DNA from 3 places in the Pseudomonas sihuiensis genome. Region 2 is predicted to be linked to each of the others. Evidence: predicted binding sites of a transcription regulator. Region 2 holds the regulator's gene; each other region holds the start of a gene.
The links. The regulator sigma-54, encoded in region 2, starts transcription at its own class of promoters, with help from an activator protein. The targets are predictions, from matches to a motif close to ANTGGCATNNANNTTGCTNT.
Positions count from the first base shown of each region.

Region 1: a site for sigma-54 is predicted at 8,556-8,575, ahead of BLT86_RS04735 (CmpA/NrtA family ABC transporter substrate-binding protein). Genes of this name have one in related genera too.
Region 3: a site for sigma-54 is predicted at 5,731-5,750, ahead of flgB (flagellar basal body rod protein FlgB). Genes of this name have one in related genera too.

Region 1 is NZ_LT629797.1:976,460-986,804, reverse strand. It holds gene BLT86_RS04775 (glutamine--tRNA ligase/YqeY domain fusion protein) at 1-1,262, opposite strand, end outside; gene BLT86_RS04770 (peptidylprolyl isomerase) at 1,422-1,919, shown strand; gene lpxH (UDP-2,3-diacylglucosamine diphosphatase) at 1,924-2,652, shown strand; gene miaE (tRNA-(ms[2]io[6]A)-hydroxylase) at 2,784-3,437, opposite strand; gene BLT86_RS04755 (universal stress protein) at 3,595-4,458, shown strand; gene BLT86_RS04750 (DUF1289 domain-containing protein) at 4,546-5,022, opposite strand; gene acnB (bifunctional aconitate hydratase 2/2-methylisocitrate dehydratase) at 5,568-8,168, shown strand; gene BLT86_RS04740 (YgdI/YgdR family lipoprotein) at 8,316-8,525, shown strand; gene BLT86_RS04735 (CmpA/NrtA family ABC transporter substrate-binding protein) at 8,753-9,964, shown strand; gene BLT86_RS04730 (ANTAR domain-containing response regulator) at 9,983-10,345, shown strand, end outside.
Region 2 is NZ_LT629797.1:5,132,849-5,143,193, reverse strand. It holds gene lptA (lipopolysaccharide transport periplasmic protein LptA) at 1-7, shown strand, start outside; gene lptB (LPS export ABC transporter ATP-binding protein) at 7-732, shown strand; gene BLT86_RS23980 (RNA polymerase factor sigma-54) at 1,026-2,519, shown strand; gene hpf (ribosome hibernation-promoting factor, HPF/YfiA family) at 2,619-2,927, shown strand; gene ptsN (PTS IIA-like nitrogen regulatory protein PtsN) at 2,940-3,404, shown strand; gene rapZ (RNase adapter RapZ) at 3,407-4,264, shown strand; gene BLT86_RS23960 (HPr family phosphocarrier protein) at 4,279-4,551, shown strand; gene BLT86_RS23955 (ZIP family metal transporter) at 4,584-5,486, opposite strand; gene BLT86_RS23950 (superoxide dismutase) at 5,507-6,118, opposite strand; gene BLT86_RS23945 (tetratricopeptide repeat protein) at 6,131-6,583, opposite strand; gene BLT86_RS23940 (class II fumarate hydratase) at 6,703-8,091, opposite strand; gene BLT86_RS23935 (hypothetical protein) at 8,084-8,476, opposite strand; gene pmbA (metalloprotease PmbA) at 8,655-10,001, opposite strand; gene yjgA (ribosome biogenesis factor YjgA) at 10,131-10,345, shown strand, end outside.
Region 3 is NZ_LT629797.1:1,994,358-2,004,702, forward strand. It holds gene BLT86_RS09470 (flagellar basal body P-ring protein FlgI) at 1-94, opposite strand, end outside; gene flgH (flagellar basal body L-ring protein FlgH) at 336-1,025, opposite strand; gene flgG (flagellar basal-body rod protein FlgG) at 1,076-1,861, opposite strand; gene BLT86_RS09485 (flagellar basal body rod protein FlgF) at 1,895-2,635, opposite strand; gene flgE (flagellar hook protein FlgE) at 2,791-4,095, opposite strand; gene BLT86_RS09495 (flagellar hook assembly protein FlgD) at 4,120-4,809, opposite strand; gene flgC (flagellar basal body rod protein FlgC) at 4,820-5,263, opposite strand; gene flgB (flagellar basal body rod protein FlgB) at 5,275-5,682, opposite strand; gene cheR (protein-glutamate O-methyltransferase CheR) at 6,204-7,031, opposite strand; gene BLT86_RS09515 (chemotaxis protein CheV) at 7,075-8,007, opposite strand; gene flgA (flagellar basal body P-ring formation chaperone FlgA) at 8,085-8,843, shown strand; gene flgM (flagellar biosynthesis anti-sigma factor FlgM) at 8,979-9,314, shown strand; gene BLT86_RS09530 (flagella synthesis protein FlgN) at 9,365-9,832, shown strand; gene BLT86_RS09535 (flagellar brake protein) at 9,923-10,345, shown strand, end outside.

The sequences.
Region 1 (10,345 bases), 1.3 Mb from region 2:
GCACGAATCACGTAGCTGCCGCGCAGGCGCACTTCGCCACCGGGGATCAGGCGCTTGAAGCCGTCCGGCGGGGTTTCCTCGAAGTCGCTGGCGTCGATGTAGATCTCACGGGAGAACGGCAGCACGCGGGTGCCGATGTCCTGCTTCGGATGGCGCGGCAGCTCGAGGTTCTCGACCTGGCCTTCCGGGTAGTTGGTGATCACCACCTTCAGCGGCTTGAGCACGCACATGGCGCGCGAGGCGTTGGCGTCCAGGTCTTCGCGGATGGCGAATTCCAGCATGCCGATGTCGACCAGGCCACCAGCGCGGTTGACGCCGATCATGTCGCAGAAGGTGCGGATCGAAGCCGGGGTGTAGCCGCGGCGACGGTAGCCGGACAGCGTCGACATGCGCGGGTCGTCCCAGCCATTGACGTGACCTTCATCGACCAGTTGCTTGAGCTTGCGCTTGCTGGTGATGGTGTAGTTCAGGTTCAGCCGGGCGAATTCGTACTGACGCGGCTGCGCCGGTACTGGGAGATTGGCCAGGAACCATTCGTACAGCGGGCGGTGATCCTCAAACTCCAGGGTGCAGATCGAGTGGGTCACGCCTTCGATGGCGTCTGACTGGCCATGGGTGAAATCGTAGCTCGGGTAGATGCACCACTTGTCACCGGTCTGGTGATGGTGGGCATGACGGATGCGGTAGAGGATCGGGTCGCGCAGATTGATGTTCGGCGAGGCCATGTCGATCTTGGCGCGCAGCGAACGGGTGCCATCGGGGAACTCGCCGGCCTTCATGCGGGCGAACAGGTCGAGGTTTTCCTCGACGGAGCGGTCACGGAACGGGCTGTTCTTGCCTGGTTCGGTCAGACTGCCGCGGTACTCGCGCATTTGCTCGGCATTCAGGTCGCAGACGAAGGCCTTGCCCGCCTTGATCAACTCGATGGCCCAGGCGTGCAGTTGCTCGAAATAGTTGGAGGCATAGCGCTCCTCGCCCGCCCACTTGAAGCCCAGCCATTCGACATCGGCCTTGATCGCGTCGATGTATTCCTGATCTTCCTTGGCCGGGTTGGTGTCGTCGAAACGCAGGTTGCACTGGCCGCCGAACTCTTCGGCCAGGCCGAAGTTCAGGCAGATGCTCTTGGCGTGGCCAATGTGCAGGTAGCCGTTGGGCTCCGGCGGGAAGCGGGTCACGATCTGGGCGTGCTTGCCGCTGTCAAGATCGGCCTGGACGATGGGGCGCAGGAAGTTGGCAGCTTTTTCGACAGTGGGCTTGCTCATGGTGTCCTTAACAATACTGGCGCGGCACAGGGTAGGCCGCATCGGGCAAAGTCCGTATCATAACCAACCTGTCAAGCCCCTGACAGGGTGCATGCCAACCTGTCAGGGCTGTTCACCCACGAGCCAGCGGCTCGAATCTGCCTCATCACGGATACGATCATGATCAAACTGCACACCAACCACGGCGTCATCACCCTGAACCTGTTCGCCGACAAGGCCCCGGAAACCGTGGCCAACTTCGAGCAATACGTGAAGGAAGGCCATTACGACGGCACCATCTTCCACCGCGTGATTGGCAACTTCATGATCCAGGGCGGCGGTTTCGAGCCGGGCATGAAGCAGAAGCCAACCCGCGCACCGATCAAGAACGAAGCCAACAACGGCGTGGCCAACAAGGTCGGCACCATCGCCATGGCCCGCACCATGGAGCCGCATTCGGCCAGCGCGCAGTTCTTCATCAACGTTGCTGACAACAGCTTCCTCAACCACAGCGCACCGACCGTACAGGGCTGGGGCTACGCCGTATTCGGTGAAGTGGTCGAAGGCATGGACGTGGTCGAAAAGATCAAGGGCGTGGCCACCACCATGAAAGCCGGTCATCAGGATGTACCGGTCGACGACGTGATCATCGAGAAGGCTGAAATCGTAGCCGAGTAAGTCGATGATCCTGCTGATCTCCGATCTGCATCTCGAAGAGAAACGCCCGGACATCACCCGGGCGTTTCTGCATTTTCTCGCTACGCGCGCACCTCAAGCCGAAGCCCTGTACATCCTCGGTGACTTCTTCGAGGTCTGGATCGGCGACGATGGCATGACGCCCTTCCAGCATGAGATCGCCGGCGCCCTGCGCGAACTGAGCGACGCCGGCACGCACATCTACCTGATGCACGGTAATCGCGACTTTCTCATCGGCAAGGCGTTCTGCCGCGAAGCGGGCTGCACCCTGTTGAGTGATCCGCACAAACTGCAGGTGAATGGCGAGCCGGTACTGCTGATGCACGGCGACAGCCTGTGCACCCTCGATGTCGGCTACATGAAGCTGCGCCGCTGGCTGCGCAATCCGCTGTCGCTGCTGATCCTGCGCAACCTGCCACTGAGCACGCGACAGAAGCTGGCGCGCAAGCTGCGCAACGAAAGCCGCGCACAGACGCGAATGAAAGCCAGCGAGATTGTCGACGTCACACCACAGGAAGTGGTCAAGGTGATGGCCGAGCACAGCGTGCGCACGCTGATCCATGGCCACACCCACAGGCCGGCGGTGCATGAGCTGGAAGTCAACGGCCAACCGGCACGGCGCATCGTGCTGGGGGACTGGGACCGTCAGGGCTGGGCGCTGCAGGTCGACGAAACGGGCTTCAACCAGGCGCCGTTCGAACTGACGCCAGCCTGACCGTAGCCCGGATGAAATCCGGGGCGATCTTTCGATAAATCCCCGGATTTCATCCGGGCTACGACTGCAGGGCTTTGCTCCCCTCTCCCGCTTGCGGGAGAGGGGCATCAGATGGCCGCTTCGCGACTACTTTATGCGGGCACGCCACTATGGAAACGGAATTGCTCATCCGGCGTGGTGATCAGCTCCTGCTCCACCGCGCGCACCACCTCGATACGCGCATCGACATCGGCCGCGTCGCCATACAGGTAAGCGAGCTTGAGATAGCCCCGATAGTGGCGCCCTTCGCTCTCCAGCAACCCGGCGTAGAACTTGGCCAGTTCGGCATCCAGACGCGGCACCAGCGCGGCGAAGCGCTCGCACGAGCGTGCCTCGATGAACGCGCCCACCACCAGCACGTCCACCAGCCTTTCCACTTCGCCACCGCGCAGCAACGCGCGCAGGCCAGCCGCGTAACGCGAGGCGGAAACATGACGAACCTCGATGCCACGCCCGCGGATGATCTTGCTCACCTGCTCGAAGTGCACCAGCTCCTCACGAGCCAAACGCGACATTCTCGCGGTCAATTCGGTCTTGGTCAGATAGCGCCCCATCAGGCTCAGGGCCGTTTGCGCCGCTTTGTATTCCAGGTTGCGGTGATCGAGCAGGAGGATCTCCTGCTGGCGCAGGGCCTCGTCCAGCCAGGCGCCAGGGGTAGCGACGCCACCGAGAAACTCGAGAATTTCCTGCAGGATCGTTACAGGTTCCTCGCCATTACTCGGAACATGCTTGGTAATTGACATCATATTTGAAGCGCTCTCGGTGCTGGCGAGGTTGGAAATGGCGGGCCATTATACGAGTGACAGGCCGGACGACCAGCATGCCGTTGATACAGGTCAACATGCCGCTGATAACGACCTGCCTATAGTTAGATAACTGCCATTCACGCTCAGGGAGATGACCATGCAAGCGATCCGCAGCATTCTGGTGGTGATGGATCCCCAACACCCAGAAGCCCTCGCACTGAAACGGGCCAAACTGATAGCCGGGGTAACCCAATCACACCTGCACCTGCTAGTCTGCGACAAGAAAGGCGACCACAGCGCCTGGCTCAATGACCTCAGCAGCGAACTGGGCAAGGAAGGCTTCAGCGTTTCGTCGCAGCAGTCCTGGCATGACAACCCGCATCAGACCGTAATCGCTGCACAGCAAGCCGAGGGCTGTGGCCTGGTCATCAAGCAGCATGTCCCCGACAACCCGCTGAAAAAAGCCATTCTCACCCCGGAAGACTGGAAGTTGCTGCGCTACTGCCCGGCGCCGGTGCTGATGGTCAAGACCGAACGCCCCTGGACCGGCGGCAACATCCTCGCCGCAGTGGACGTCGGCAACGCCGATGGCGAGCACCGCACCCTGCATGCCGGCATCGTCAGCCACGGCTACGATATCGCCGGCCTGGCCAAAGGTACGTTGCACGTGGTCACTGCGCATCCGACGCCAATGCTGTCGGCCGCCGACCCGACCTTTCAGCTCAAGGAAACCATCGAAGCGCGCTACCGCGAGCAATGCCGCAGCTTCCAGAGCGAATACGACATCAGTGACGAGCGCCTGCATGTGCTCGAAGGCCCTGCCGACGTAGTGATTCCGCAGGTCGCCAGCCAGCTCAACGCCGCTGTCACGGTGATTGGCACCGTGGCCCGCACCGGACTCTCCGGTGCGCTGATCGGCAATACAGCCGAAATCATACTCGACGCCCTGGAATGTGACGTACTGGTGCTCAAGCCGGACGAAATCATCGCCCACCTCGAAGAGCTCGTTGCCCAACGCTGACGACAAGGACGCATGTTCATCTGTAGGAGCCAGCTTGCTGGCGATCTGTGGTGCTAAAGATCGCCAGCAAGCTGGCTCCTACAAACGCTAAACCCGCAGTTCCAGCCCTTCGCGCAAAAACTTCGGCGCAATATAGCGCTCGTAATGCGCCTCCGAGAGCAGGAAGAATTCGCGGTCAATGGCGTCACGCAATTCCGGCAAGGCCCAATTGCGGAATTCAGGCAGTACAACCATGCCGTACGCCTCCAGCTGATTGATCACCCGAGCGCCCCGCGCAATCAGCTGATAGGCCCAGCAATAAGGCGACTGCTGCGGCACGAAGCGAATCTGACGCTGTTCCAGCTGGCTACGCAGACGCAGCTCATCGAACACCTCCACCTTGGCCGTCATCACCTGCACCAGCAACAATTCCAGTCGCGTCCACACCGCACGCTTCTCGTCATCGTTGTAGCTGTTCCAGTTGATCACCTCATGGTGGAAGCGCTTGCAACCGCGGCACACGACATCGCCGTAAACGGTCGAACACAGCCCCACACAAGGCGTCTTGATGCGCTGATTGGACATGGCAAAAGCAGAATAGACAGCAGAATGACCTGGCATCTTAGCCCTTTGTCTAATTCAGATCACCCCTGCCGACAGGCCACCGAAAACTACCTGCGTTGGCACTACTGCGTTAAAACGGCCTCTAAATGCTCATTTAGAACAGCTAAACTGCGCTTTTCGGCCATGTTCTGCCTTGTATTGCCTGCCTCGCCCACATTTTCAGCAGCCTGCCGATACGGGGACATCGGCTTAACTTTATCCACGCTTTCCATTAGAATCGGCCCGCCTTTTACGGCGCCAATGTCCGTTGGAAGCTGTTTTCAAAGCGTCACGAGCACAGTCGATCCTGCAGGTACGATGGCGACGCAGCCACTTGGAGTCCCCCCGAGCGTCTGCGTCAGCCCTCATCAGAAACCGTCCTGCCGGCGTAAAACTTTGAAAGCAGCTTCTACAAGAGACTCATGCAACCTCGGCTGATCGGCTCATAAAGTCGAAAAGCGCCTGGTCATGAGTATCTGGATCGCGTCCCGGACAACCCTTTGGGACCACTGATGAGGGTAATAACTGTGCTTGAAGCCTATCGCAAACACGTAGCAGAGCGTGCCGCTCAGGGTATCGTGCCCCAGCCGCTGAACGCCGAACAAACCGCAGGCCTGGTCGAGCTGCTGAAAAACCCGCCGGCTGGCGAAGAAGAATTCCTCGTAGACCTGATCACCAACCGCGTACCGCCAGGTGTGGACGAAGCGGCCTACGTCAAGGCCGGTTTCCTCTCCGCCGTCGCCAAAGGCGAAGCCACCTCTCCGCTGATCAGCAAACAGCGTGCTGTCGAACTGCTCGGCACCATGCAGGGCGGCTATAACATTGCCACTCTGGTGGAACTGCTGGACGATGCCGAGCTGGGCGCAGTTGCAGCCGAGCAGCTCAAGCACACTCTGCTGATGTTCGACGCCTTCCATGACGTAGCCGAGAAGGCTAAGTCCGGCAACGTCAACGCCAAGGCCGTACTGCAGTCCTGGGCTGACGGCGAGTGGTTCACCAACAAGCCGGCCATCGCCGAGAAATACAGCCTGGCCGTGTTCAAGGTGCCCGGCGAGACCAACACCGACGACCTCTCCCCGGCTCCTGACGCTTGGTCGCGCCCCGACATCCCGCTGCACGCATTGGCCATGCTGAAGATGCCCCGTGATGGTATCACCCCCGATCAGCCGGGCTCCATCGGCCCACTGAAGCAAATCGAAGAAATCAAGGCCAAGGGCTTCCCGGTTGCCTACGTCGGCGACGTGGTCGGTACTGGCTCCTCGCGCAAATCCGCCACCAACTCGGTGCTGTGGTTCTTTGGTGACGACATTCCGTACGTTCCGAACAAGCGCGCAGGCGGCTTCTGCTTCGGCACCAAAATCGCCCCGATCTTCTACAACACCATGGAAGACGCCGGCGCCCTGCCGATCGAGTTCGATGTGTCGAACATCAACATGGGCGACGTGATCGATGTCTACCCGTTTGCCGGCAAAGTTTGCAAGCACGGCACCGACGACGTCATCACCACCTTCGAACTGAAGACCCCGGTACTGCTCGACGAAGTCCGCGCTGGTGGCCGTATCCCGCTGATCATCGGCCGCGGCCTGACCGAGAAGGCGCGTGCCGAACTGGGCCTGGGTGCTTCCGAGCTGTTCAAGAAGCCGGATCAGCCTGCTGCCAGCACCAAGGGTTTCACCCTGGCGCAAAAGATGGTCGGCAAGGCCTGCGGCGTCGAAGGCGTCCGTCCGGGCACCTACTGCGAACCGAAGATGACCACCGTCGGCTCTCAGGACACCACCGGCCCGATGACCCGTGACGAGCTGAAAGACCTGGCGTGCCTGGGCTTCTCGGCTGACCTGGTGATGCAGTCCTTCTGCCACACCGCGGCCTATCCGAAGCCGATCGACGTCACCACCCACCACACCCTGCCGGATTTCATCCGCACCCGTGGCGGCGTGTCCCTGCGTCCGGGCGACGGCATCATCCACAGCTGGCTGAACCGCATGCTGCTGCCGGACACCGTCGGCACCGGTGGCGACTCGCACACCCGCTTCCCGATCGGCATCAGCTTCCCGGCCGGCTCCGGCCTGGTCGCCTTCGCCGCCGCCACCGGCGTGATGCCGCTGGACATGCCGGAGTCGGTGCTGGTGCGCTTCAAAGGCAAGATGCAACCGGGTATCACCCTGCGTGACCTGGTCCATGCCATCCCCTACTACGCCATCCAGAAGGGCCTGCTGACCGTCGAGAAGAAAGGCAAGAAGAACATCTTCTCCGGCCGCATCCTCGAGATCGAAGGCCTGGACAACCTGACCGTCGAGCAGGCGTTCGAGCTATCCGACGCCTCCGCCGAGCGTTCGGCTGCCGGCTGCACCATCAAGCTGCCGGAAGAAGCTATCGCCGAGTACCTGAAATCCAACATCACCCTGCTGCGCTGGATGATCAGCGAAGGCTATGGTGATGCTCGTACCCTGGAGCGTCGTGCCCAGGCGATGGAAGCCTGGCTGGCCAACCCGGTACTGCTGGAAGCCGACAAGGACGCCGAGTACGCCGAAGTCATCGAGATCGATCTGTCCGAAGTCAAGGAGCCGATCCTCTGCGCCCCGAACGACCCGGACGACGCCCGCCTGCTGTCCACCGTGGCCGGCGACAAGATCGACGAAGTGTTCATCGGTTCGTGCATGACCAACATCGGTCACTTCCGTGCTGCCGGCAAGCTGCTTGACAAGGTCAAGGGCGGTATCCCGACGCGCCTGTGGCTGTCGCCGCCGACCAAGATGGATGCTCACCAGCTGACCGAAGAGGGCTACTACGGCATCTACGGCAAGGCCGGTGCACGCATGGAGATGCCGGGCTGCTCACTGTGCATGGGTAACCAAGCGCGCGTCGCTGCCAACTCCACCGTGGTATCGACCTCCACCCGTAACTTCCCCAACCGTCTGGGCGATGGCGCCAACGTGTATCTGGCCTCTGCCGAACTGGCTGCGGTCGCCTCGATTCTCGGCAAACTGCCGACCGTCGAGGAGTACATGGTTTACGCCAAGGATATCGACAGCATGGCTGGCGACATCTACCGCTACCTGAGCTTCGACCAGATCGCCGACTTCCGCGAAGCGGCGGCGAACGCCAAGATCCCGGTCGTTCAGGCCTGATCAAAGCGTCGTAGAAAAAGCCCTGCCTAGTGCGGGGCTTTTTTATGCACGCACACACGGGCCTTTTGCCGCACCCGGCTTGCAGCCAGTGCGCCACCGTCTACCTTCTGAAATGGGAGCCCCCAGATCATCATTCAGGAGCACGTCATGAAACCATGGATCATCGCCGTCCTGTGTCTGTTCGGCCTGGCCGGTTGCAGCAGCGAGTACATCATCACCACTACCGATGGCCAGATGCTCACCAGCGACGGCAAGCCGGAACTGGACAAGGACACCGGCATGCTCGAATTCACCGATAGCGAGGGCCGCAAGCAGCAGATACCGCAAAGCAGCGTGAAGCAGATGCTGGAGCGCTGAACGCCTCATCCAACAGCGCATGCTCTGCGCACTGGCATATGCCTTGCTTTCTCTACGTACAGTGAGCCTCTCCGGCGACGGACAAGGCCCGAACGACAATGGCGTCGTATCCGAACTCGGCCCTTTACGGCGGTGATCGGTACGACGCCTTTTTTGTGGGCCACCCGCACAGCCCTGCAAACCTAAGCCGGCGGCTCGGAACCTAATGCGTGGATGAAGGAAGTGACATGAGCGAACAGCATATCCCTCGCGGCGACGCACTGGCCTGGGTCGGCGGCAGCGATGCACCGGAAAAGAGCGTGCTGAACATCGGCTTCATGGCCCTGAGCGATTCCGCCTCGGTGATAGTCGCGGCCACCCAGGGCTTTGCCGAAAAATACGGGCTGAGTCTAAAACTGCGACGCCAGGCCTCCTGGGCCGGCCTGCGCGACCGCCTGCTCAGCGGCGAGCTGGACGCCGCCCACAGCCTGTATGGTTTGATCTATGGGGTCCAGCTCGGCCTCGGTGGTGCAGCGGCAACCGACATGGCGGTGCTCATGGGGCTGAACCAGAATGGCCAGAGCATCAACCTGTCGCACACGCTGCAAAGCGCCGGCGTGACCAGCGGTGAAGCACTGCACCAGCATGCGCACCAGAACAGAGCAAGACTGACCTTCGCGCAGACCTTCCCCACCGGCACCCATGCCATGTGGCTTTACTACTGGCTGGCCAGCCAGGGCATCCATCCGCTGCGCGACGTGGACAGCGTGGTGGTGCCACCGCCGCAGATGATCGAACACCTCGAGGCCAAGCGCATCGACGGCTTCTGCGTCGGCGAACCCTGGACCGCCAAGGCTGTCGATGAACAACTCGGCTGTACCGTTACCACCATCCAGGCAATCTGGCCGGATCACCCGGAAAAGGTGCTGGGCTGCACCCGCGCCTTCGCCGAACAGAACCCCAATACCGCCCGTGCGCTGATCATGGCGGTGCTCGACGCCGCACGCTTCATCGATGACAACGAGGAAAACAAGCGCAGCACCGCCCTGCTGCTCAGCGGCAGCGAATACGTCAACGCGCCGGTCTCGGCGATCACCCCACGCTTTCTCGGCCAGTATCAGGACGGCCTCGGCCACGCCTGGCAGGACGAGCATCCGCTGCGCTTTCATGCCGGCGGCCTGGTCAACCAGCCCTACCTGTCCGATGCCATGTGGTTCATGACCCAATTCCGCCGTTGGGGCCTGCTACGCAAGGACCCCGACTACCTGGGCGTGGCCCGCCAGGTGCAGCAACTGGCCCTGTACCGCGAAGCCGCTACGGCGCTGGGAATTGCCGTGCCGGGCGAGATGCGCAGCTCCATCCTGCAGGACGGCACCTGCTGGGACGGCAGCGCCCCTGCCGCGTACGCGCGCAGCTTCCGCCTCCATGCCCTGGCCGACAGCCCGGCTGTCGCCCTGTAACCGCCGGGAGATCCATCGATGCTGCGTATCCTTCTGATCAACGACACCCCGAAGAAGGTCGGCCGCCTCAAGTGCGCGCTGATCGAGGCCGGCTTCGAGGTCATCGACGAATCCGGGCTGACCATCGACCTGCCGGAGCGGGTCGAGGCCGTGCGCCCCGACGTTATTCTGATCGACACCGAGTCCCCTGGCCGCGACGTGATGGAACAGGTGGTACTGGTCAGCCGTGACCAACCGCGTCCAATCGTCATGTTCACCGACGAACACGACCCCAGCGTGATGCGCCAGGCGATCCAGAGTGGCGTCAGCGCCTACATCGTCGAAGGCATCCATGCCCAGCGCCTGCAACCCATCCTCGACGTCGCCATGGCCCGCTTCGAG
Region 2 (10,345 bases):
GCAGTAATGGCCATTCTCAAAGCCCAACACCTGGCGAAAAGCTACAAGAGCCGCCAGGTCGTGCGTGACGTCAGCCTGAGCATCGAAAGCGGTCAGATCGTCGGTCTGCTCGGCCCCAACGGCGCAGGCAAGACCACCTGCTTCTACATGATCGTCGGCCTGGTACGCGCCGACCAGGGCCGCGTGCTGATCGACGACCTCGACGTCAGTCACCAGCCCATGCACGGTCGCGCGCGCGCCGGCATCGGCTACCTGCCGCAGGAAGCCTCGATCTTCCGCAAGCTGTCGGTGACCGACAACATCATGGCCATCCTCGAAACGCGCAAGGACCTGGACCGCGCCGGGCGCCAGGCGGAACTGGAAAGCCTGCTGCAGGAATTCCATATCCACCATATCGCCGACAGCCTCGGCATGAGCCTGTCCGGCGGTGAGCGACGCCGCGTGGAGATTGCTCGCGCTCTGGCCACCAACCCCAAGTTCATCCTGCTCGACGAACCCTTTGCCGGGGTCGACCCGATCTCCGTGGGCGACATCAAGCAGATCATCCATCACCTCAAGACCAAGGGCATCGGCATCCTGATCACCGATCACAACGTGCGCGAAACCCTGGACATCTGCGAGACCGCCTACATCGTCAACGATGGACAGCTGATCGCCGAAGGTGACGCCGAGACCATCCTCGCCAACCAGACGGTGAAAGAGGTTTACCTGGGCCACGAATTCCGCCTGTAGCAGGCTGCGTGAAAACTACTGCACTCGGTGATGCTGCGTTAAAAACAGGCTAAAAATGCTCATTTACAGTCGTAAACTGCGCTTTCTCGCCTGTTTTTGCGGGGCCGCCATCGGTATTGCCTCACCTTCGCTCGCTACGCTTTCACACAACCTGTAGGTCGCTCACTATTTCGCTACATAAATATTGCAACCCCTAGGCAAAAACGAGAAATTCAGGCATATAATTTGCTTCCTGGCGGCGCTTCGGCGCCCTGATGTGGAAGGCGTAACTCGCCAGTAAATTAAGGTCTGCAATGAAACCATCGCTAGTCCTCAAGATGGGCCAGCAGCTGACGATGACCCCGCAGCTGCAACAGGCTATCCGCCTCCTCCAACTGTCTACCCTGGACCTGCAACAGGAAATCCAGGAGGCACTGGAATCCAATCCCATGCTCGAGCGCCAGGAAGACGGCGACGACTTCGACAACAGCGATCCGATGGCTGATGGCGCCGAAAGCGCCACCCCAGCCCCAAGCAAGGAAGACAGCTACCAGGAAACCACCCCCACGGTGGACAACCTGGAAGAAGGCGAGTGGGGCGAGCGCATTCCCAACGAGTTGCCAGTCGACACGGCCTGGGAAGACATCTACCAGACCAGCGCCAGCAGCCTGCCCAGCAACGATGATGACGAGTGGGATTTCACCACTCGCACTTCCAGCGGCGAGAGCCTGCACAGCCACCTGCTCTGGCAACTGAACCTGGCGCCCATGTCGGACAAGGATCGCCTGATCGCAGCGACTCTGATCGACTGCATCAACAACGACGGCTACCTCGAAGAAACGCTCGAGGAAGTGACCGAATCCTTCGACCCCGAGCTGGATGTCGAACTGGACGAAGTGGAGGTGGTGCTGCACCGCATCCAGCAGTTCGAACCGGCCGGTATCGGCGCCCGCGACCTGCGCGAGTGCCTGCTGCTGCAACTGCGTCAGTTGCCTGCCAACACCCCCTGGCTGAACGAAACCCAGCGCGTGGTTGGCGACTACCTGGAACTGCTCGGCAGCCGCGATTACGCCCAGCTGATGCGCCGCACCAAGCTCAAGGAAGACGAACTGCGCCAGGTCATCGACCTGATCCAGCGCCTGAATCCGCGTCCGGGTTCGCAGATCGAGTCCAGCGAACCGGAATACGTCGTGCCCGACGTTATCGTGCGCAAGCACAACGAACGCTGGCTGGTGGAGCTGAACCAGGAAGCCATGCCGCGCCTGAGGGTCAACCCGCAGTATGCCGGCTTCGTCAAACGCGCCGATTCCAGCGCCGATAACACCTTCATGCGCAACCAGTTGCAGGAGGCCCGCTGGTTCATCAAGAGCCTGCAGAGCCGCAACGAAACGCTGATGAAGGTGGCCACGCAGATCGTCGAGCACCAGCGTGGCTTCCTCGACTACGGCGACGAGGCGATGAAGCCTCTGGTGCTGCACGACATCGCCGAAGCCGTGGGTATGCACGAGTCGACGATTTCACGCGTTACCACGCAGAAATTCATGCACACCCCGCGTGGCATTTACGAACTGAAATATTTCTTCTCCAGCCACGTCAGCACCTCCGAAGGCGGCGAATGCTCGTCCACCGCTATCCGCGCGATCATCAAAAAACTGGTTGCAGCAGAAAACGCGAAAAAGCCGTTGAGCGACAGCAAGATCGCTGGTTTACTGGAGGCACAAGGCATCCAAGTCGCCCGTCGGACGGTCGCCAAGTATCGCGAGTCCCTCGGCATAGCGCCCTCGAGTGAGCGCAAGCGACTGATGTAGGCCAGATTGACTGAAGGCCTCAGGCCTTCAGGCCAAAGTGTTCCGGCGGTGGGTCGAACCAGACCCGCCTCTTACACAAGCCAGTGAGGAGAAAGCGGTATGCAAGTCAACATCAGTGGACATCAGCTGGATGTGACCGACGCCCTGCGTGACTATATCGGCGAGAAACTGGGCCGACTGGAACGCCACTTCGACAAGATCACCAACGTACAGGTGACCATGGAGGTCGAGAAACTCAAACAGAAGATCGAAGCCACCCTGCACATCGCCGGCGGCGAAGTCGTCGCCAACGCCGAACACCAGGATATGTACGCTGCCATCGACCTGTTGGCCGATAAACTCGACCGTCAACTCATCAAGCACAAGGAAAAGCAGCTCGAACGCCTGCAAGGCGCCACGGCCCGCTAACATTCCCTATCCATGATCCGACTTGAAAATATCCTGACCCCCGGCCGTTCCCTGGTGAACGTGCCGGGCGGCAGCAAGAAACGCGTGCTAGAACAGATCGCCAACCTGGTTGCGCGTGATCTACCCGACCTGGATGCCCAGGACATATTCGAAAGCCTCATCGCCCGCGAGAAGCTCGGCTCTACCGGCTTCGGCAACGGCATTGCCATTCCCCACTGCCGCCTGGCTGGCTGCAGTGCCCCGATCAGTGCAGTCCTGCATCTGGAGACGGCAGTCGACTTCGACGCCATCGACGGCGTGCCGGTCGATCTGCTGTTCGTGCTGCTGGTGCCGGAGGCGGCCACCGATGCCCACCTCGACCTGCTGCGCCAGATCGCCAGCATGCTTGATCGCCAGGATGTACGTGAACGTCTGCGCCAGGCCAAGAGCGGCGAAGATCTCTATCAGGTCGTCGTGGACATTCAGAACGGTCAATAAACATGCGCCTGATCATCGTCAGCGGTCGCTCGGGCTCGGGCAAGAGCACCGCCCTCGATGTACTTGAGGACAACGGTTTCTACTGCATCGACAACCTGCCGGCCGGCCTGCTGCCGGATCTTGCCGAGCGTTTCCTGCCGCATAGCGACATGCTGCTGCCGCAGGTGGCCGTCTCCATCGATGCACGCAACCTGCTGAGCCAGCTCAAGCGTTTCCCGGAACTGCTCGACGAAGTGCGCAAGCGCAACATCCGCTGCGACGTGCTGTATCTCGACGCCGAAGACGAAACCCTGCTCAAACGCTTTTCCGAAACCCGCAGACGCCACCCGCTGACCAACGACAACCGCTCGCTGGCCGAGGCCATCGCTTACGAAAGCCAGCTGCTGGCACCGATCACTGACCGGGCCGATCTGAAGATCGACACCACCCGCCTGAATCTCTACCAGCTGCGCGACACGCTCAAACTACGCCTGCTGGGCCAGACGCAGACCGGTACCGCCTTTCTCGTCGAATCCTTCGGTTTCAAACGTGGCATGCCGGTGGACGCCGACCTGGTGTTCGATGCGCGCTGCCTGCCCAATCCCTACTGGAAGCCGGAACTGCGCGACCACTCCGGGCTGGATCAACCGGTGATCGACTACCTGGCCGCGCAACCGGAGGTCGAGGAGATGTATCAGGACATCCTCGCCTACCTGGAAAAATGGCTGCCACGCTTCGCCGCCAGCAACCGCGCCTATGTCACCATCGCCATTGGCTGCACCGGTGGCCACCACCGCTCGGTGTACCTGGCCAACCGCCTGAGCCAGGCACTCAAAGACTCGCTGAAGAACGTCCAGGTGCGTCACCGCGACCTCAGCTAAGGAATCCTGCCGCGATGCCAGCACGTGAAATCACCATCATCAACAAACTTGGTCTGCATGCCCGTGCTGCTGCCAAGTTCGTCGGTGTAGCGAGCACCTACCCCTGCCAGGTGCGCATCGGCCGCAGCGCCGAAAGCCTGGTAGACGGCAAGAGCATCATGGCGGTAATGATGCTGGCTGCCGGCAAGGGCACCAATGTGCACCTGCTGACCGAAGGCGAGCAGGATCACGAGGCGCTCGCTGCACTGGTCGGCCTGATCGAGAATTACTTCGACGAAGGTGAGTAGAAAGCCTTGGAGGGCCGTGTGCACGTCTCCCGCTACGCCAAGGCCGTATCCAGCACCATCATCAGACAGAAGCCCAGCACCAGCGCCAGACTGGCATCGCCTGCATGACCACTGCCATGTGCTTCGGGAATGATTTCGTGGATCACCGCGAACAGCATCGCCCCCGCAGCCAGCGCCAGCCCCCAGGGCAACAGCATGTGCGAAACCCCGACCAGCCAGGCGCAGAGCACCGCGAACAGCGGTTCGACCAGGCCTGACGCCGCACCGATCATTACCGCCTTGCCGCGTCCCATCCCGGCACTGGCCAGCACCAGGGCGACGATCAGGCCTTCCGGTACGTCCTGCAGGGCGATGCCGATCGCCAGGCCATCGGCGCCACTCAAGCCCGCTCCCGCTGCCACGCCAACCGCCATGCCCTCGGGTACGTTGTGCAACATGATGGCGATGACGAACAGCAGTGTGCCAGGCGTCAGAGCGCCCCGTTGCAGTTCGGCCGCGCCGACGCTCTGCCGTTGCGCCAGCACGCGGCCCAACCCCAGCAGGGCGGCGGCGCCCAGCAGCAGGCCAATACTGGCCAGAGCCCCGGCGCCCCAGGCCGTGAAACCCTGCTCACCGGCCACCTCGAGCGCCGGTACCAGCAGGGAGAACACTGTCGCGGCCAGCATCACACCGCCACCGAAGCCCAGCAGCCTGTCGCGCCAGCGCCCAGACAGCTCGCCCATGAACAGCACCGGCAAGGCACCGACCGCCGTGCCGGTGGCGCACAGCAAGCCGCCCTGCAACGCCCGTAGCAATTGTGGCTGAACCGTCTGGTCGATCAGCACGGCAACCTGGATGAACAGCAGCAGACTGCCACACAGCACAATCACGCCGCCGAACAGATAGCGCAAAGCCCGGCCATTGAGGCCGGGCAAGGAAGTGAGCAAGGTTCGCATCGTGTTCGCTATCCGCCTGTTCAGCTCAGGGCCTGTCGGTATCGGCGCGCCACTTCGTCCCAGTCGATGACGTTGTAGAAGGCGCCGATGTATTCCGGCCGGCGGTTCTGGTAGCGCAGGTAGTAGGCATGCTCCCAGACGTCCAGCCCCAGGATCGGTGTGTTGCCATGCATCAATGGGCTGTCCTGGTTGGCGCTGCTTTCCACTACCAATGTCCTCTGCGGCGTCACGCTGAGCCATGCCCAGCCGCTGCCGAAACGGCTCAGCGCGGCTTTGGTAAAGGCCTCCTTGAACGCCGCAAAACCACCCAGCTCGGCCTCGATCGCCACTGCCAGTTCGCCAGCGGGCTCGCCCCCTCCGGAAGGCGACATGACCGTCCAGAACAGTGTGTGGTTGGCGTGTCCCCCACCCTGGTTGATCAATGCCGCGTGCAGGCTTGGCGGCATCTCGTCCAGGCGGATCAGCAGGTCTTCCACCGGTACTTCTGCATAAGACGTTCCCTCCAGTGCCGTGTTCAGATTGTTTATGTAAGTCTGATGGTGCTTGCTGTAGTGGATTTCCATGGTCTGCGCATCGATATGCGGTTCCAGGGCATCGTAGGCGTAAGGCAGTGGCGGCAGGCGATGAGGCATGAGCGTTCTCCTTCAGTGATAGTAGCGGCCATGACCGGCTGGATTGACGGTGGGTCGTTGCCAGGCATGGCGCTGCGAAGCGCCAAGCAAGCGGTCGGTGCGCGGGAAAGCACCGTGCTCGCTGATGAACTGCAACAGCTCCACGTAGGTACGGCGGCTGTGGTGCAGGGCGATCTCGCGCAGCGCCTGCGGCCGCTGGCTGTCGGCCAGGGTCTGGAGCAGGCGCTCGTGGCTGGCGCAGAGGTTTTCCGCGGCTTCCTCCGGTTGCCCCAGCGCCAGGTGCAGATCGGCCAGGTTGTGATGAGAAATCACAAAGGCCGCCACCGCCATGTTGTGATCAGGCCAGCGCCCGAACATCACCTGAGCCTCTGCCAGCGCCTGCAGGTAGAGCTCACGAGCCCGTACCCAGTCGCCCTCGGAGAAACAGCGGTTACCGGCTTCGATGGTGGTTTTCCAGTGCTCCATGACAGACCTCCTGATGAGAGCCTTTCCACGCTCTGCCGCCTCGACCTGCGCGTGCCAATGACGTGCACGGACTGCATGGCCGAACCTGGCGCGTGAACAGACACCGAAAAGAAAGCGGCTCAGAGGCCGCCTTCGGTGAGTTTTTCCGGATTGAGCAGTTGCTCGAGTTGCGCTCGCGACAGATCGGTGTGCTCCAGCGCCACCTCGATGATCGGCCGGCCCTCGCGGTAGGCCTGCTTGGCGATGTCGGCGGCCTTGAGATAGCCGATCAGCGGATTCAGCGCCGTGACCAGGATCGGATTGCGCTCCAGCGCCTCCCTGAGCTTGGGCTGGTTGACCTTGAAGCTGGCGATGGCGCGGTCGGCCAACAGGTGACTGACATTGCTCAGCAGTTGCATGCTGTAGAGCAGGTTGTCGGCGATCAGCGGCAGCATCACGTTCAGTTCGAAGTTGCCGGACTGCCCGGCGATGGCGATGGCCGCGTCGTTGCCGATCACCTGCGCCGCGACCATGGCCGCCGCCTCGGGGATCACCGGATTGACCTTGCCCGGCATGATCGAGGAGCCAGGCTGGAGGGCCTCCAGTTCGATCTCCGCCAGCCCCGCCAGCGGCCCCGAGTTCATCCAGCGCAGGTCGTTGGCGATCTTCATCAGCGAAACAGCCGTGGTCTTGAGCTGACCAGAGACGGCCACAGCGGTGTCCTGCGAGCCGATCAGCGCGAAGAAGTTGCCCGCGGTGGTGAAGTTCACGCCGGTCAGGCCGCCCAGTTCACGGCAGAACTGCTCAGCGAAGCGAGGATGGGCGTTGACTCCGGTACCCACCGCGGTGCCGCCCTGGGCCAGCGCCTGGAGGCTCGGCTGCAGCGCGCGCAGGTGCTCGATATTGGCCTGAATCTGCTGCCCCCAACCGTCCAGCACCTGGCTCATGCGCACCGGCATGGCATCCATCAGGTGCGTGCGGCCGGTCTTGATGTAGGGCTGAACCTCCAGCGACTTGTCGCACAGCACCTTGAGCAGATGACCGAGCGCCGGCAGCAGACGTTCATGCAACTCGATGGCGGCACTGACGTGGATGGTGGTGGGGATGATGTCATTGCTGCTCTGGCCGCAATTGACATGATCGTTGGCGCTGACCTGATCGCCAAGGATGCGGCTGGCCAGGGTGGCGATCACCTCGTTGGCGTTCATGTTGGAACTGGTACCGGAGCCGGTCTGGAACACATCCACCGGGAAATGCGCCATGAAGTCGCCTTCGAGCAACTGCTGGCAGGCCGCAACGATGGCATCGCCCATGGCTGGGTCGAGTTGCTGCAACTCGACGTTGGCCCGCGCGGCAGCCGCCTTGGCCAAAATCAGCGCGCGGATGAAGGGCGCCGGCATGCGCTGCCCGGACACCGGGAAGTTGTTGACCGCGCGCTGGGTCTGCGCACCATAGAGCGCCGTGCTCGGCACCTGCAGTTCGCCCATGCTGTCACGCTCGATACGGAAGTCACCGCGGGTGTCACTCATAGGAATGTCCTTGTGCCGATTCATGGAATGAGAGGGAGGGTTGCAGGCGCAGGGTCGCCAGACGATTGAGCAGGAGGTTCAGGCTGCGCTGACGAGGAAGATCGTTGGCCTGTTGCTGCATGACCCGCAGGGGCCGGTAGGCACGATCCAGGCAGAGGGCACGCCAATGCCAGGGCAATGCCGGGTCACAGGCGGTGTCGAGTAGCAGTTCCAACGTGATGCGCGAGACCCGCCAGGCGTCCAGCCGGCCGCGCTCCACCAGTTGCCGCCCGTGCCATTCGTGGAAATCGAGCAGGCGGGGTTCATCGGGCCGTAGAGCGCAGCGCACGAGAAAGCCCTGCCAATGCCAGCAGTTCAAGCAAGGTGTGAAGAAGGGATAGAACATGGGCGTCCACCTATCAATGAAATGATATTTATTCTCTTTTGAGAAAAATAATCAATACACAGAGTATGTGGACTTTCAGACAGAAACTGCTCCGCCCTCGCCTGAGGCAGGCCGCAGCTTGCGGGATACGCGCGGCCCGCAAGGCCGCGCGTTACTTACTGTCAGAGCATGGCGGCACTCAGCTACCGGCGACGGTCATCTTCTCGATCAGCACCGAGCCGGTGCAGATATTGCCGCGACGCTCGAGGTCACGACCGACTGCAACGACCTGACGGAACATGTCGCGCAGATTGCCGGCGATGGTTACCTCCTGCACCGGGAACTGGATCTCGCCGTTCTCGACCCAGAAGCCCGCCGCGCCACGCGAGTAATCGCCCGTCACCAGATTCAGCCCCTGGCCCATCAGCTCGGTAACCAGCAAACCGCGGCCCATGCGACGAATCAGCGCCTGCTGATCCTCATCGCCATGGGTGACGAACAGGTTGTGCACTCCGCCGGAGTTGGCGGTGCTCGGCAAACCCAGCTTGCGCCCGGAATAGGTGCCGAGCACGTAGGACACCAGCTCGCCCTTTTCCACGAACGGTTTGGCGTAGGTGGCCAGGCCGTCACCATCGAAGGTGGCACTGCCCAGTGCGCGCGGCAGATGCGGACGTTCGTCGAGGCTCAGCCACTCGGGGAACAAGCGCTGGCCGAGGGCACCTTCGAGGAAGGAGGACTGGCGATACAGGTTGCCACCCGAAATCGCCGCCAGCAGGTGGCTGAACAGCCCACCGGCCAGCTCGGCGGCGAACAGCACCGGCACCTCGCAGGTCGGTACCGGGCGCGCACCAAGACGGCTGACCGCACGCTCGGCGGCGCGCTGGCCGATACCCTTGGCATCAGCCAGCAGTTCGCCTTGACGATTGACGTCATACCAGTAGTCGCGCTGCATCTGCCCTTCACCCTCGGCAATCATCACGCAGCTCAGGCTATGGCGAGTGCTGGCGTAACCGCCGACGAAGCCGTGGCTGTTGCCGTATACGCGGCAGCCTTGGTGGGTATTGAGGCTGGTGCCATCGGCGTTCTTGATCCGCTGGTCAGCCGCGAAAGCCGCAGCTTCACAGGCCAGCGCCTGCTCCACCGCCTGCTCCGGGGTGATCGACCAGGGGTGATAGAGATCGAGTTCAGGCAGCTCGCGGGCCATCAGCGCGGCATCGGCCAGGCCGGCGCACTCGTCCTCGCTGGTATGTTTGGCAATCGCCAGGGCTGCCGCCACGGTCTCGCGAATGGCCTCGCTACCGGTGGCCGAGGTGCTGGCCGAGCCCTTGCGCTGGCCCACATACAGGGTGATGCCGAAACCCTGGTCGCGATTGAATTCGACGGTCTCCACTTCGCCTTGGCGCACCGTGGTGGACAGCCCCTGACCAGCCGATACCGCCACCTCGCAGGCACTGGCACCCTGGCGCCTGGCTTCGGCAAGAATGGCCTCGACCTGCTCTTGCAGCACAGGCAAGGCCTGCGGCCCGATGCGTTCTACTTCACTCATAACCACTCCCGATTCTCTTGGCGCAGGCACTCTTTGAACGAAACCCAAGGCCTGCTCTCGACTGCCCGCCCGCGGGCCGGCAGTCACGGTTACTGCTATCATGGCGGCGTTTCCCTCTGGACCCACCCCATGTCTGATTCCTACGACGACTTCTCCCTGGAGAAGAGCAAATCCCAGGTCAAACGCGAACTGCATGCCCTGCAGGATCTTGGCGAGCGACTGACCACGCTCAAGGCGGATCTGCTGGCCAAGATGCCACTGACCGATGCCCTACGCCGCGCGCTCGCCGAAGCGCCGAAACATACCGCCAATGCCGCGCGCAAACGCCACATCCAGTTCATCGG
Region 3 (10,345 bases), 2.3 Mb from region 2:
CGATCAACTGGTTGCTGCGCACCCCTTGAATGGACGCCAGATCCTTGAGCCGTTCGGCCTGGGCCTGCTGGCTGATCAGCAGGCAGGCGAGCATGATCGCCAGCAGCAGCCAGTCGTTGGCACCACGGCGGCGCTGGCCGCGATAGGCGCAGGCGAACTGCTGACGGCAGGAGGCCGACTGCGAATGCACAGGTGTCCGTTGTAGGAGCGAGCTCTGCTCGCGAACCCGCAATTCGGTAAAAGCTTCGCGAGCAGAGCTCGCTCCCACAGGCGATCTGGCGGGTTGCACCCGCCCTACGGCGACAGAGGTCATCCAGGTTTTCATGTTCATGTCCTCAGAACGGCCACAGCGGGCTGAGGAAGAATCGGCTCAGCCAACCTGGCTGGCTGGCGTCGGCGAAGGAACCGGTTCCCGAGTAGGTCAACCTGGCGTCGGCGACCCGAGTGGATGAAACGGTGTTGTCGCTGGCGATGTCGTCGGCCCTGATCAGCCCGGCAATCCGCACCATTTCATTGCCGGTATTGAGCGTCAGCCACTTCTCGCCACGCACCACCAGCACGCCGTTGGGCAGCACTTCGGCCACGGTCACGGTGACCGAGCCGGTGAGGCTGTTGCTCTGCGCCGCGCTGGCATCGCCGGCGCTGTCCCGCGAACCGTTGAACTGGGTTCCCAGATCCATCCGGTTTCGCGTCAGCGGGTTGGTGGCCGACACCCCTCCACCGAACAACGAGGTCAGCCCGATATTGGCGGAACTGTCCTTGCTGATGTCGGAGCGGGCCGCCTTGCTCGCCTGGGTGCGCTCCTCCAGGGTGATGGTGATGATGTCGCCGATGCGAAAAGCCTTTCGATCGTCATACAGATTGCTCTCGAAACCGGCCTGGTAGATCGCGCCACTGGTCGCGTTGGCCGGCAGCGGCGTACGCGGCAACACGGGTGCATAATAGGGATCGTCCGCCTTGGGCGCAGGCGCCACGCACCCCCCCAGCAGCAGACAAACCGACGTCAACACAATCAGACCTTTCATCGCACACCTCACATCCAACACTCTGCCCGCCCTAGCGATCCCGATCAGACTCAAAGCGTCTGCGTGATGAACTGCAACATGGAATCGGCCGTGGAAATGACCTTCGAGTTCATTTCGTAGGCGCGCTGTGTCGTGATCATGTTGACCATTTCCTCGACGACACTGACGTTGGAGTTTTCCAGGGTATTTTGCAAAACGGTGCCCAGGCCATTGAGGCCCGGCGTTCCCACTTGCGGAGCGCCACTGGAAGCGGTCTCCAGAAACAGGTTGTTGCCAATCGCCTGCAGGCCGGCCGGATTGATGAAATCGGCGGTCTGCAGGTTGCCGATGATCTGCACCGCGGCGCTGTTGGCGGTGGTCACGGACACCGTGCCATCCTCCCCGACGGTGAAGGTCTGGGTTTCGGCGGGCACGACGATGGCCGGCTCCAGGGCGAAGCCGTTCGACGTGACGATCTGGCCGTCGGAATCGAGGTGATACGTGCCGTCGCGCGAATAGCCGATGGTGCCATCGGGCAGCAGAATCTGGAAAAAACCGCGCCCGTTGATCGCCATGTCCAGTGGCTGGTCGGTGGTCTGCAGGCTGCCCGTGGTGAAGTTCTTCTGGGTACCGACGATCCGTACCCCCGTACCCAGTTGCAGGCCGGACGGCAGCTCGCTGTCCTGGGTCGATTGAGCGCCTGGCTGACGGCGGATCTGGTACAGCAGATCCTGGAACTCGGCCCGGTCGCGCTTGAAGCCGGTGGTCGAAACGTTGGCCAGGTTGTTGGATATCACCGACAGATTCATGTCCTGGGCGGACAAACCGGTCTTGCTGACCCAAAGCGCTGGAAGCATGTCTATCTCCTCGCCCTGCGCGGGCGCTACTCGTTAGCTGATCTGCATGACACGGGCCATGGACTCGGAGCCCTCCTTGGCCGTGTTCATCATCTTGACGTGCAGTTCGAATTGTCTGGACAGGGCGAGAATGGCCGTCATCTCTCCGACGGCGCTCACGTTGCTGCTCTCCAGGAAGCCAGAATGCAGGCGTACGTTGGCATCCGCTTCGAGCAACTGGCCGTCTCTCATATGGATGAGGCCGTCGCGCCCCTTGCGCATCTGCGCGGTATCGGGGTTGACCAGCTTGATGCGGTCGACCTCGGCCAGGACATTCGGCGCTTCGCCCAGGGCGCGAATGCTGATCGTGCCGTCCTGACCGATCTCGACTTTCTCCTCGGGCGGCACGGCGATGGGCCCGGCATTGCCCATGACCGGCAACCCATTGCCGGTGCGCAGCATGCCTAGGGCATCGATCGACAGGCTGGCGGTGCGTACATAAGCCTCGGAGCCATCCGGGGCCTGCACGGCAATCCAGCCATCACCCTCTATCGAAACATCCATATCCCGCCCGGTTTCCTGCAGTACGCCGGGCGTGAAATCCGTAGCGGGCCGCTCGGACATGGCGTAGACCCGCGCCGGATAGCTGTCACCGAAAACCGGCATGGCCCGCGCCTGTTCCAGATCGGCGCGAAACCCGCTGGTGGAAATGTTCGCCAGATTATTGGCATGCGCCTTTTGCGCATAGGTGTTCTGGCTCGCGCCCGACATGGCGACATAAAGCAATTTGTCCACTTCGACCTCCGCCGTGAAAACGACTCTCGGACAGATCAAAGCAAGGCACGTGCCAGGCTAATAATTTTAAGTAAGTTATTGTTTTTAAAAAACAAAAAAGCCCTCCATCACGGAAGGCCCTTTTGACGGCGGCAAGAATATGCCGCCCGCCGCCGTCAGCGGATGTTGATGATCGTCTGGGCGATCGCATTCTCCGTTTCGATGGTCTTGGCATTCGCCTGGTAGTTGCGCTGCGCGATGATCAGGTCGACCAGTTGCGCGGTCAGGTCGACGTTCGAATCCTCCAGCGCACCGGAGACGATCGAGCCCAGCGTACCGGAGCCCGGCGTACCTATCACCGGCTCGCCCGAGGCCAGCGACTGCTTCCAGGCCGTTCCGCCCACCGGCGTCAACCCCTGCATGTTGGCGAAGGTGGCCAGCGCCACCTGGCCAATCAAATTGGCCTGGCCATTGGTATAGGTGGCGAACAGTTGCCCGGTCTCGTCCACCGACAGCCCGGACAACTGACCGGTGGTATAGCCATCCTGCGACAGGCTGTTGACCGCGAAGCGGGTATTGGTCTGGGTCATGTTGCGTAGATCCAGAGTCACCCCCGATGTGCTCGCCGCGGCACCGTTGTCGCCCCAGGTGACCGGATCGGTGGTGGCGTCGGTGATGGTCGCCGGCACCCAGTCGGCCAGCGTGATGGTGCCATCGGCATTGACCGTGAAGTCGCTGGAGGCCGATGCCTGCAGCCTGCCGGAGGTGTCGAACGACAGCGACGCCTGATACGGATCGGTGCTGGCGGGATCACCGGGATTGCGCCCGTCGATCAGCACGTGCATGCTCCACTCGTTGCTCGCCTCCTTGACGAAGTACTGGGTCATGGTGTGCTCATTGCCCTGGGAGTCGTACAGGCTCACCGAGGTCGACCAGTTGAAGGAACCGGAGACCGTGGGGTCGAAGGCGATGGTGGGCACCGTCTCGGACGAGTTGAGCGCCACCCCCTGGGTAACGGTCGAGGTGGCATTCGGCGCCTGGTTGCTGGTGTCGACGGTCAGATTGGTCAGCACGCCATTGACCAGGTTGCCATCGGCGTCCACCCCGTAGCCCATCAGGTTGTTGCCCGAGTTGTCGATGACGTTGCCCTGATTGTCCACCTTGAACGCGCCGGAGCGGGTGTAGAGCTGGGTGCCGCCATCGTTGACGATGAAATAGCCACTGCCATTGACGGCCAGATCCAGGCTGTTGTCGGTGTAGCTGATGTTGCCCTGGGTGTGCTGCTGGGCGATATCCGCCGTAATCACCCCACTGCCGACCGCGTTGCTGCCGGTGCCGAACATGCTGCTGGCATAGAGGTCCGCGAACTCCGCACGCGAATACTTGAAGCCCGTCGTCCCGGTGTTGGCGATGTTGTTGCCCGTTACATCCAGGTGGGTGCTGGCCGCCTTCAACCCACTGAGCGCCGTATTGAACGTCATGTCTTATCTCCCGATGCCTGTTGATTACTGGCCGACGCTGATGACTTTGGATAGCGCGACATTTCCGGCACCCGCCAGGTTCAGCGTCATGTCGCCGCCCCCGATGCCGAGCGTCACGCTGTTGACCGTTGCCGGCAGATAGGTTTCCAGCGCGGTGGACGTGCCACCCAGCGACGCGGAGGCCGAGAATTTGTAGGTGCCCGCGGGCAGCAGTTGGCCGCTCTCATCGGTGCCGTCCCAGGTGAAGTCCACCAGGCCAGCGCTGCTTTGATTATCCAGCGGTATGCTTTTGACCAGGCTGCCCGCCTCGTCGTAAACCCTCACCGAGACGTTGTCGGCCGCCGTTGGAACCACCAGCGTGCCGGTCAGCCCCGAAACACCATCCACCTGGGTGCTGCTGGCGGAAACCATCACGCTGCGCCCCACCAGGGAAGAGGCTTGCAAAGCCTGCGACGATTGATAGCTGCCCAGCAGCGAGTCCATCGAAGCGGAGATATTGGTCAGACTTTCCAGGCTGCTGAACTGCGCAAGCTGAGCCACGAACTCGCTGTTGTCCTGCGGATCCAGCGGGTTCTGGTTGTTCAACTGGGTCACCAGCAGCATCAGAAAGTCATCCTTGCCCAGGCTGGAGTAGCTGGATTCGTTGGTGTTGCTGGTCGAGGTGCCGGAGTATGTCGACAGCACGCTGCTGGAAACAGTCTCTGTGGTGCTCATGGCTATGTCCTTACTGACCCAGGGTCAGAACCTTCTGCAGCATGGTCTTGGCGGTATTCATCATTTCCGCATTGGTTTGAAAGGCTCTACTGGCCGAAATCATGTCCGCCATTTCCTCGACCACATTGACGTTCGGATAGAACACGTACCCATCCGCATTCGCTGCCGGATGACTGGGCTCGTAGCGCATGTCGAGATTGCTCTGATCCTCGACGATGCCGAGCACCTGCACCCCACTCCCCGCCTCGTCCTGCTCGGCGAACAGCGAACCACTACCACTGTTCTGCGACTGCTGGAACACGGTGGCGAACACCGGATGACGGGCACGGTAGGTCTGCTCGATACTCGAAGAGACAGACTCCGCGTTGGCGATATTGCTGGCCACGGTATTGAGGCGAGTGCTCTGCGCGCTCATGCCGGTTCCGGCGATGCTGAAAACACTGGCAAGGGACATGGTCGCGCTCCTTATTCGCCGCGCAGGGCGGCGGTGAGACCTTTGAACTTGCTATTGAGGAAGGTGAAACTGGCCTGGAAATGCACGGCATTCTCGGCATAGTTGGACTGCTCGATCTGCAGATCCACGGTGTTCTGATCCAGCGACGGCTGCATCGGAATACGGTAGGGCATCTCAGCCTCACCAGTGATCACACCATCGGCAGGAATATGGCGGCTATCGGTGCGGTTCAGGGAAACGCCACCGCGCTGCATGCGATTGCTTTGCTCAGCCAGGACACTGGCGAAGTCCAGATCACGAGCCTTGTAATTCGGCGTATCGGCGTTGGCGATGTTGTTGGCCAGCACCTCAGCGCGCTGGGCGCGGAAACCGAGTGCCTGTTCGTGGATGCCGAGTGCCCTGCCGAAGTTGATGCTCATGTCTGCAACCTTTGCCGCTGGGGCTGTCTGGTCTTTCCTGGCAGACATTCAGCAAAGGCTGTGCCAACTTATTTAAGTCAACAAAATCAATAGCTTAAAGCATGACGAACAGGGAAATAGCGGCAAAGCGGCAAGGCTTTACCGCCTATTGGCAAGCAAGCGGCAAAGCCAACCGGACAGATTGCCGCCCCGCCGAACCCTGGGGCGCGCGATGCGCATCGGTTCTTCTGCACCAGGCCAAACCGCTGGTGCCTACGGCGAAACCTATCCGATCGGGCCCATGGTTTTCAGAGTCCAGAAACGCAAACGGGAGGCCAAAGGCTAATGCTGATCAGATAAGTTCGTCACCACCCCCTCCTACTTGCAGTAGAGGGGCGTTTTTCGTAGGAGCCAGCTTGCTGGCGATGCTTTTTATGGCGGATCGCCGGCAAGCCGGCTCCTACAAAGATCGAGTGCAACGGCTTAACTGACTGGCATTAGGCCAAAGGCCTCCCGCTGCTGATACCAAACATGCCTTGCGCCTATTTGGCCTTGTAGATGATCCCCGGGCTGCACTGCACCATCTGGTACTTGTCCGGCAGGCCATTGAGCGCTTCGGAGGCGCCAAGGAACAGATAGCCGCCTGGCTTGAGGGTGGCATGGATACGCGTGAGGATGTCCTTCTTCACCTCGGCCGAGAAGTAGATCAGCACGTTGCGGCAGAACACGATGTCGAACTTGCCCAGCGCCGCATAACTGTCGAGCAGGTTCAGTGGCCGAAACTCGACGCGGCTCTTGATCGGCGCCTTGACCTGCCAGCGCCCCGGCCCCCTGGAATCGAAATAACGCTGCAGACGCTCCTGCGACAGACCGCGGCCCATGGCCAGGCTGTCGTACTCGCCGGACTTGCAGTTGCTCAGCATCGACGGAGACAGATCGGTGGCGACGATCTGCACACCCGCCTTGAGCTGGCCGAGGTTGGTACGCTCGAACTCGTCGATGGTCATCGACAGCGAATAGGGCTCCTGCCCGGACGAACAGGCCGCCGACCAGATGCGCAGACGCTGGGCCGGGTAGGCCTTGATCAGCTCCGGCAGCACCCGGCTCTTGAGCACCTCGAACGGATAGGTGTCGCGAAACCACAGGGTCTCGTTGGTGGTCATGGCATCCACCACCTGCTCGCGCAGCCCTCCGCGCGGCTGGCTTTGCATGCGCTGCACCAGTTCGCCCAGGGTCTTGATGCCATTCTGCTCCATCAGTTTGTTCAGACGACTGGAGACCAGATACTGCTTGTTGCTACCCAGCAGAATACCGCAGGCCTTTTCCAGGAAAGTCCGGAACTGCTCGAAATCCAAATTACCTGAAGACACTAGTGCCGCCTCACCAACCATAACGTTCACCAAGGTTTGTCCCTCAGCCCCCATCCGCTACCCGAATGCGCTCGACCACCCGCGCCGCCAGATCATCCGGCTTGAACTTGGCGAGGAAATCGTCGGCGCCGACCTTCTTCACCATCGCCTGGTTGAACACACCGGAAAGCGAAGTATGCAGGAGGATATGCAGCTTCTGCATGCGCGGATCGCTACGAATCTCCGTGGTCAGCGTATATCCGTCCATCTCGGGCATCTCGATGTCGGAAATCAGCATCAGCAGTTCCTTGTCGGGATTATGCCCCTCGTCGGCCATTTTCTTGAGGTAATTGAGTGCCTCGCGGCCATCGTTCAGCGCCGTCACCTCGACGCCAACGGTCTGCAGGCAGCGCAAAACCTGTTTGCGCGCCACCGAGGAGTCATCGACGATCAGCACATGCTTGGTCACCGCCTGACTCTGCACCTCATCATCGATGACGCCAGCGGATATCACTTCCGAGGTCGGCGCAACTTCGGCAAGAATCTTCTCAACATCGATGATCTCGACCAACTGCTGGTCGAGCCGCGTGACTGCTGTCAGGTAGTGATCGCGTCCAGTGCCCTTGGGTGGCGGATGGATCTCCTCCCAGTTCATGTTGACGATACGTTCGACCGAGCGCACCAGAAAACCCTGAACCTTGGTGTTGTACTCGGTGATGATCACGAAGCTGGTCTTCAGATCTTCCAGTGCGGCACGGCCGGTAGCGATGGAAAGATCGAGAATCGGAATGGTGCCCCCGCGAATGTTGGCCACCCCCCGCACCACCGGACTTGATTTGGGCATGATGGTGAGTTTCGGGCATTGCAGCACCTCTTTCACCTTGAATACGTTGATACCGTAAAGCTGTGGGCCTTCCAGGCGAAACAGCAACAACTCCAAGCGGTTCTGTCCCACCAACTGAGTGCGCTGGTTAACCGAATCCATCAACCCGGCCATGCCCGGACTCCTTCTTATCCAGTAACGCCTACCCCGTTGAGCCTAGCAGGCGGCACGGGGCTTGCTTTGCATTGCTTATGAAGCAGAGAACGTCATCATTCCGTCAGCTACTAGCAAAGTGCCTTGCCCCTTTGCCCGTTTTACTCGCTTTGCCGACACTCGGCTACAGCGCTACGGCGGCTGCCACCTTCACCAGCACTGAACAACTTATCGGCGCCACCGAGGCCTTTCTTGAGCAGGCGACCACTGAATATCTACAGCGTAGCGAAATTCAGGGCCGCCATGAGATTCGCGTCAACCGTCTCGACCCACGGTTACGCCTGCCTCTGTGCGATCAGCCGCTGACCACCACGCTGGAAAGCCCGGCGCAGCCGCTGGGCCGTGTCACTACGCGCGTGCGCTGTGACGGCAGCGCTCCGTGGACAGTATTCGTGCCCGCTGAAGTGCGCTTGTATCGCCCCATTGTCGTACTGACTCGCCCGCTCAAGCGCATGAGCGTAGTCAAAGCTACGGATTTGAGCCTGGTTGAACGCGATGTCGGTCAATTGGGTCAGAACTTTCTCACCGACCTGAATCAGGCGATCGGCAAAAAATTGACGCGCCAGCTCGGTAGTGACCAGATTCTTCTTTCGACTCATCTGCAAATAGCCGAGGTCATTCGGCGCGGCGACCAGGTGGTGATCAGCGCTCGCGGCGCTAGCGTGAGTGTCCGTATGCCCGGCGAAGCTCTGACCGATGGTGCTCCAGGCGAACAGATCAACGTGCGTAACCTGCGTTCGCAGCGAGTCGTTCGAGCCCGCGTTGTCGGGCCTGGGCAAGTGGAAGTACCCATGTAGGCATGTTTCTTGTAGCGCAAAGACGTGGCGATTCCCTACACTGTTAAACGACGCGATGAAATTAATCCTAAAGTTTTCCCGGCAGCAGCCGAGAAGCATGGCAAGCGTCCACCATATCGTCCGAGGTTCTGCATCATGGTCATCGACTTCAACCGGCTGAACAATGCCAATACGCCCGCCAATGCGGGACGTACCGGCGCGACTCAGGCTGGCAATCGCAATGAGTCGGCACAGCCGAACAAAGCGCCTGTCACCGGTACTGATGAACAGACCAACACCAAGAGCGGTGAATCGGTACAACTGAGCCGTGAGGCACAGCAGTTGCAAACAATCGGCGAGAAGCTGCGTGATCAGCCCATCGTCAACAAGGAGCGTGTGGCCCAGCTGAAACAGGCCATTGCTGATGGCAGCTATCAGGTCGACAGCAAACGCGTCGCCCAGAAACTGCTCGACTTCGAATCCCAGCGCTAGTCTCAGGGCTGCGCTGGGGGTGTTGGACGCCCGACCCCCAAGAGCCCGCCATGAACGACACAGCCTTGCTTGACCTCTTCACCAACGATATCGGCACCGCCGAGCAATTGCTTGAGCTGATCGATAACGAATTCCAGGCCCTCACCGAACGCGACCTGCCGCGCCTCGACAGCCTGCTCAGTGAAAAACAACCTCTGCTTGCCCTGCTGCAACAGCACGGCAGTGAGCGCAGCCGTCTTCTTCAGGATGCAGGCTTGAGCGCTGACCGCGACGGCCTGACCGCACTGGCGGGCAACTCCTCAGTCGGCGATCAGTTGCTGGAGCGCAGCGAAGCGCTATCGACTCTGCTGCAGCGCTGCCAGGAGGGCAATTTGCGTAACGGCCGCCTGATCCGCGCCAATCAGGCTTCTGTTCGCAGCGTTCTGGGCATTCTGCGCGGCGGCGAGACTCCGGGCCTCTATGACAGTCGTGGCAGTGCCGCTAGAATCGCGCAGCAAAGACCGCTCAGCCAGGCCTGAGCCATCCCCCAACAAAAAGCACAGGGACATGCAGGCACTCTGCCAGTATGCTAGTGCCGTTGTAGTCCATGACTCGGAGAGTTCCGAACTGTGTCCAGCGCGTTCAACGACGAGAGCGGTCCTCAACCGCCCAAGGTGCTCAAGACATCCGTCGAGATCATTGCCACCCTACGTCAATTGCAACAGAACCATGATCCCCTGGTTATCCAATTCAAGGATCGTGGCCAGCGTTTTCAAAGTTACCTTGTAGAAATCGATAAAGACCGTGCGCGCTTAGCGCTGGACGAGATCATCCCTAACGATGGCGAACGTTTTCTCAAGCAAGGCGAAACCTTCAACGTCGAGGCGTTCCGCGACGGGGTGCGAGTAGCCTGGACCTGTGATCACGACGTGCGGCTTGGCGAGCTCGAGGGAGCCCCCTGCTACTGGGCACCGTTGCCCACCGAAGTGATCTATCACCAGCGCCGCAGCGCCTTCCGTGCACCGCTGAAGCAGAGCGATCTGATCAAGGTC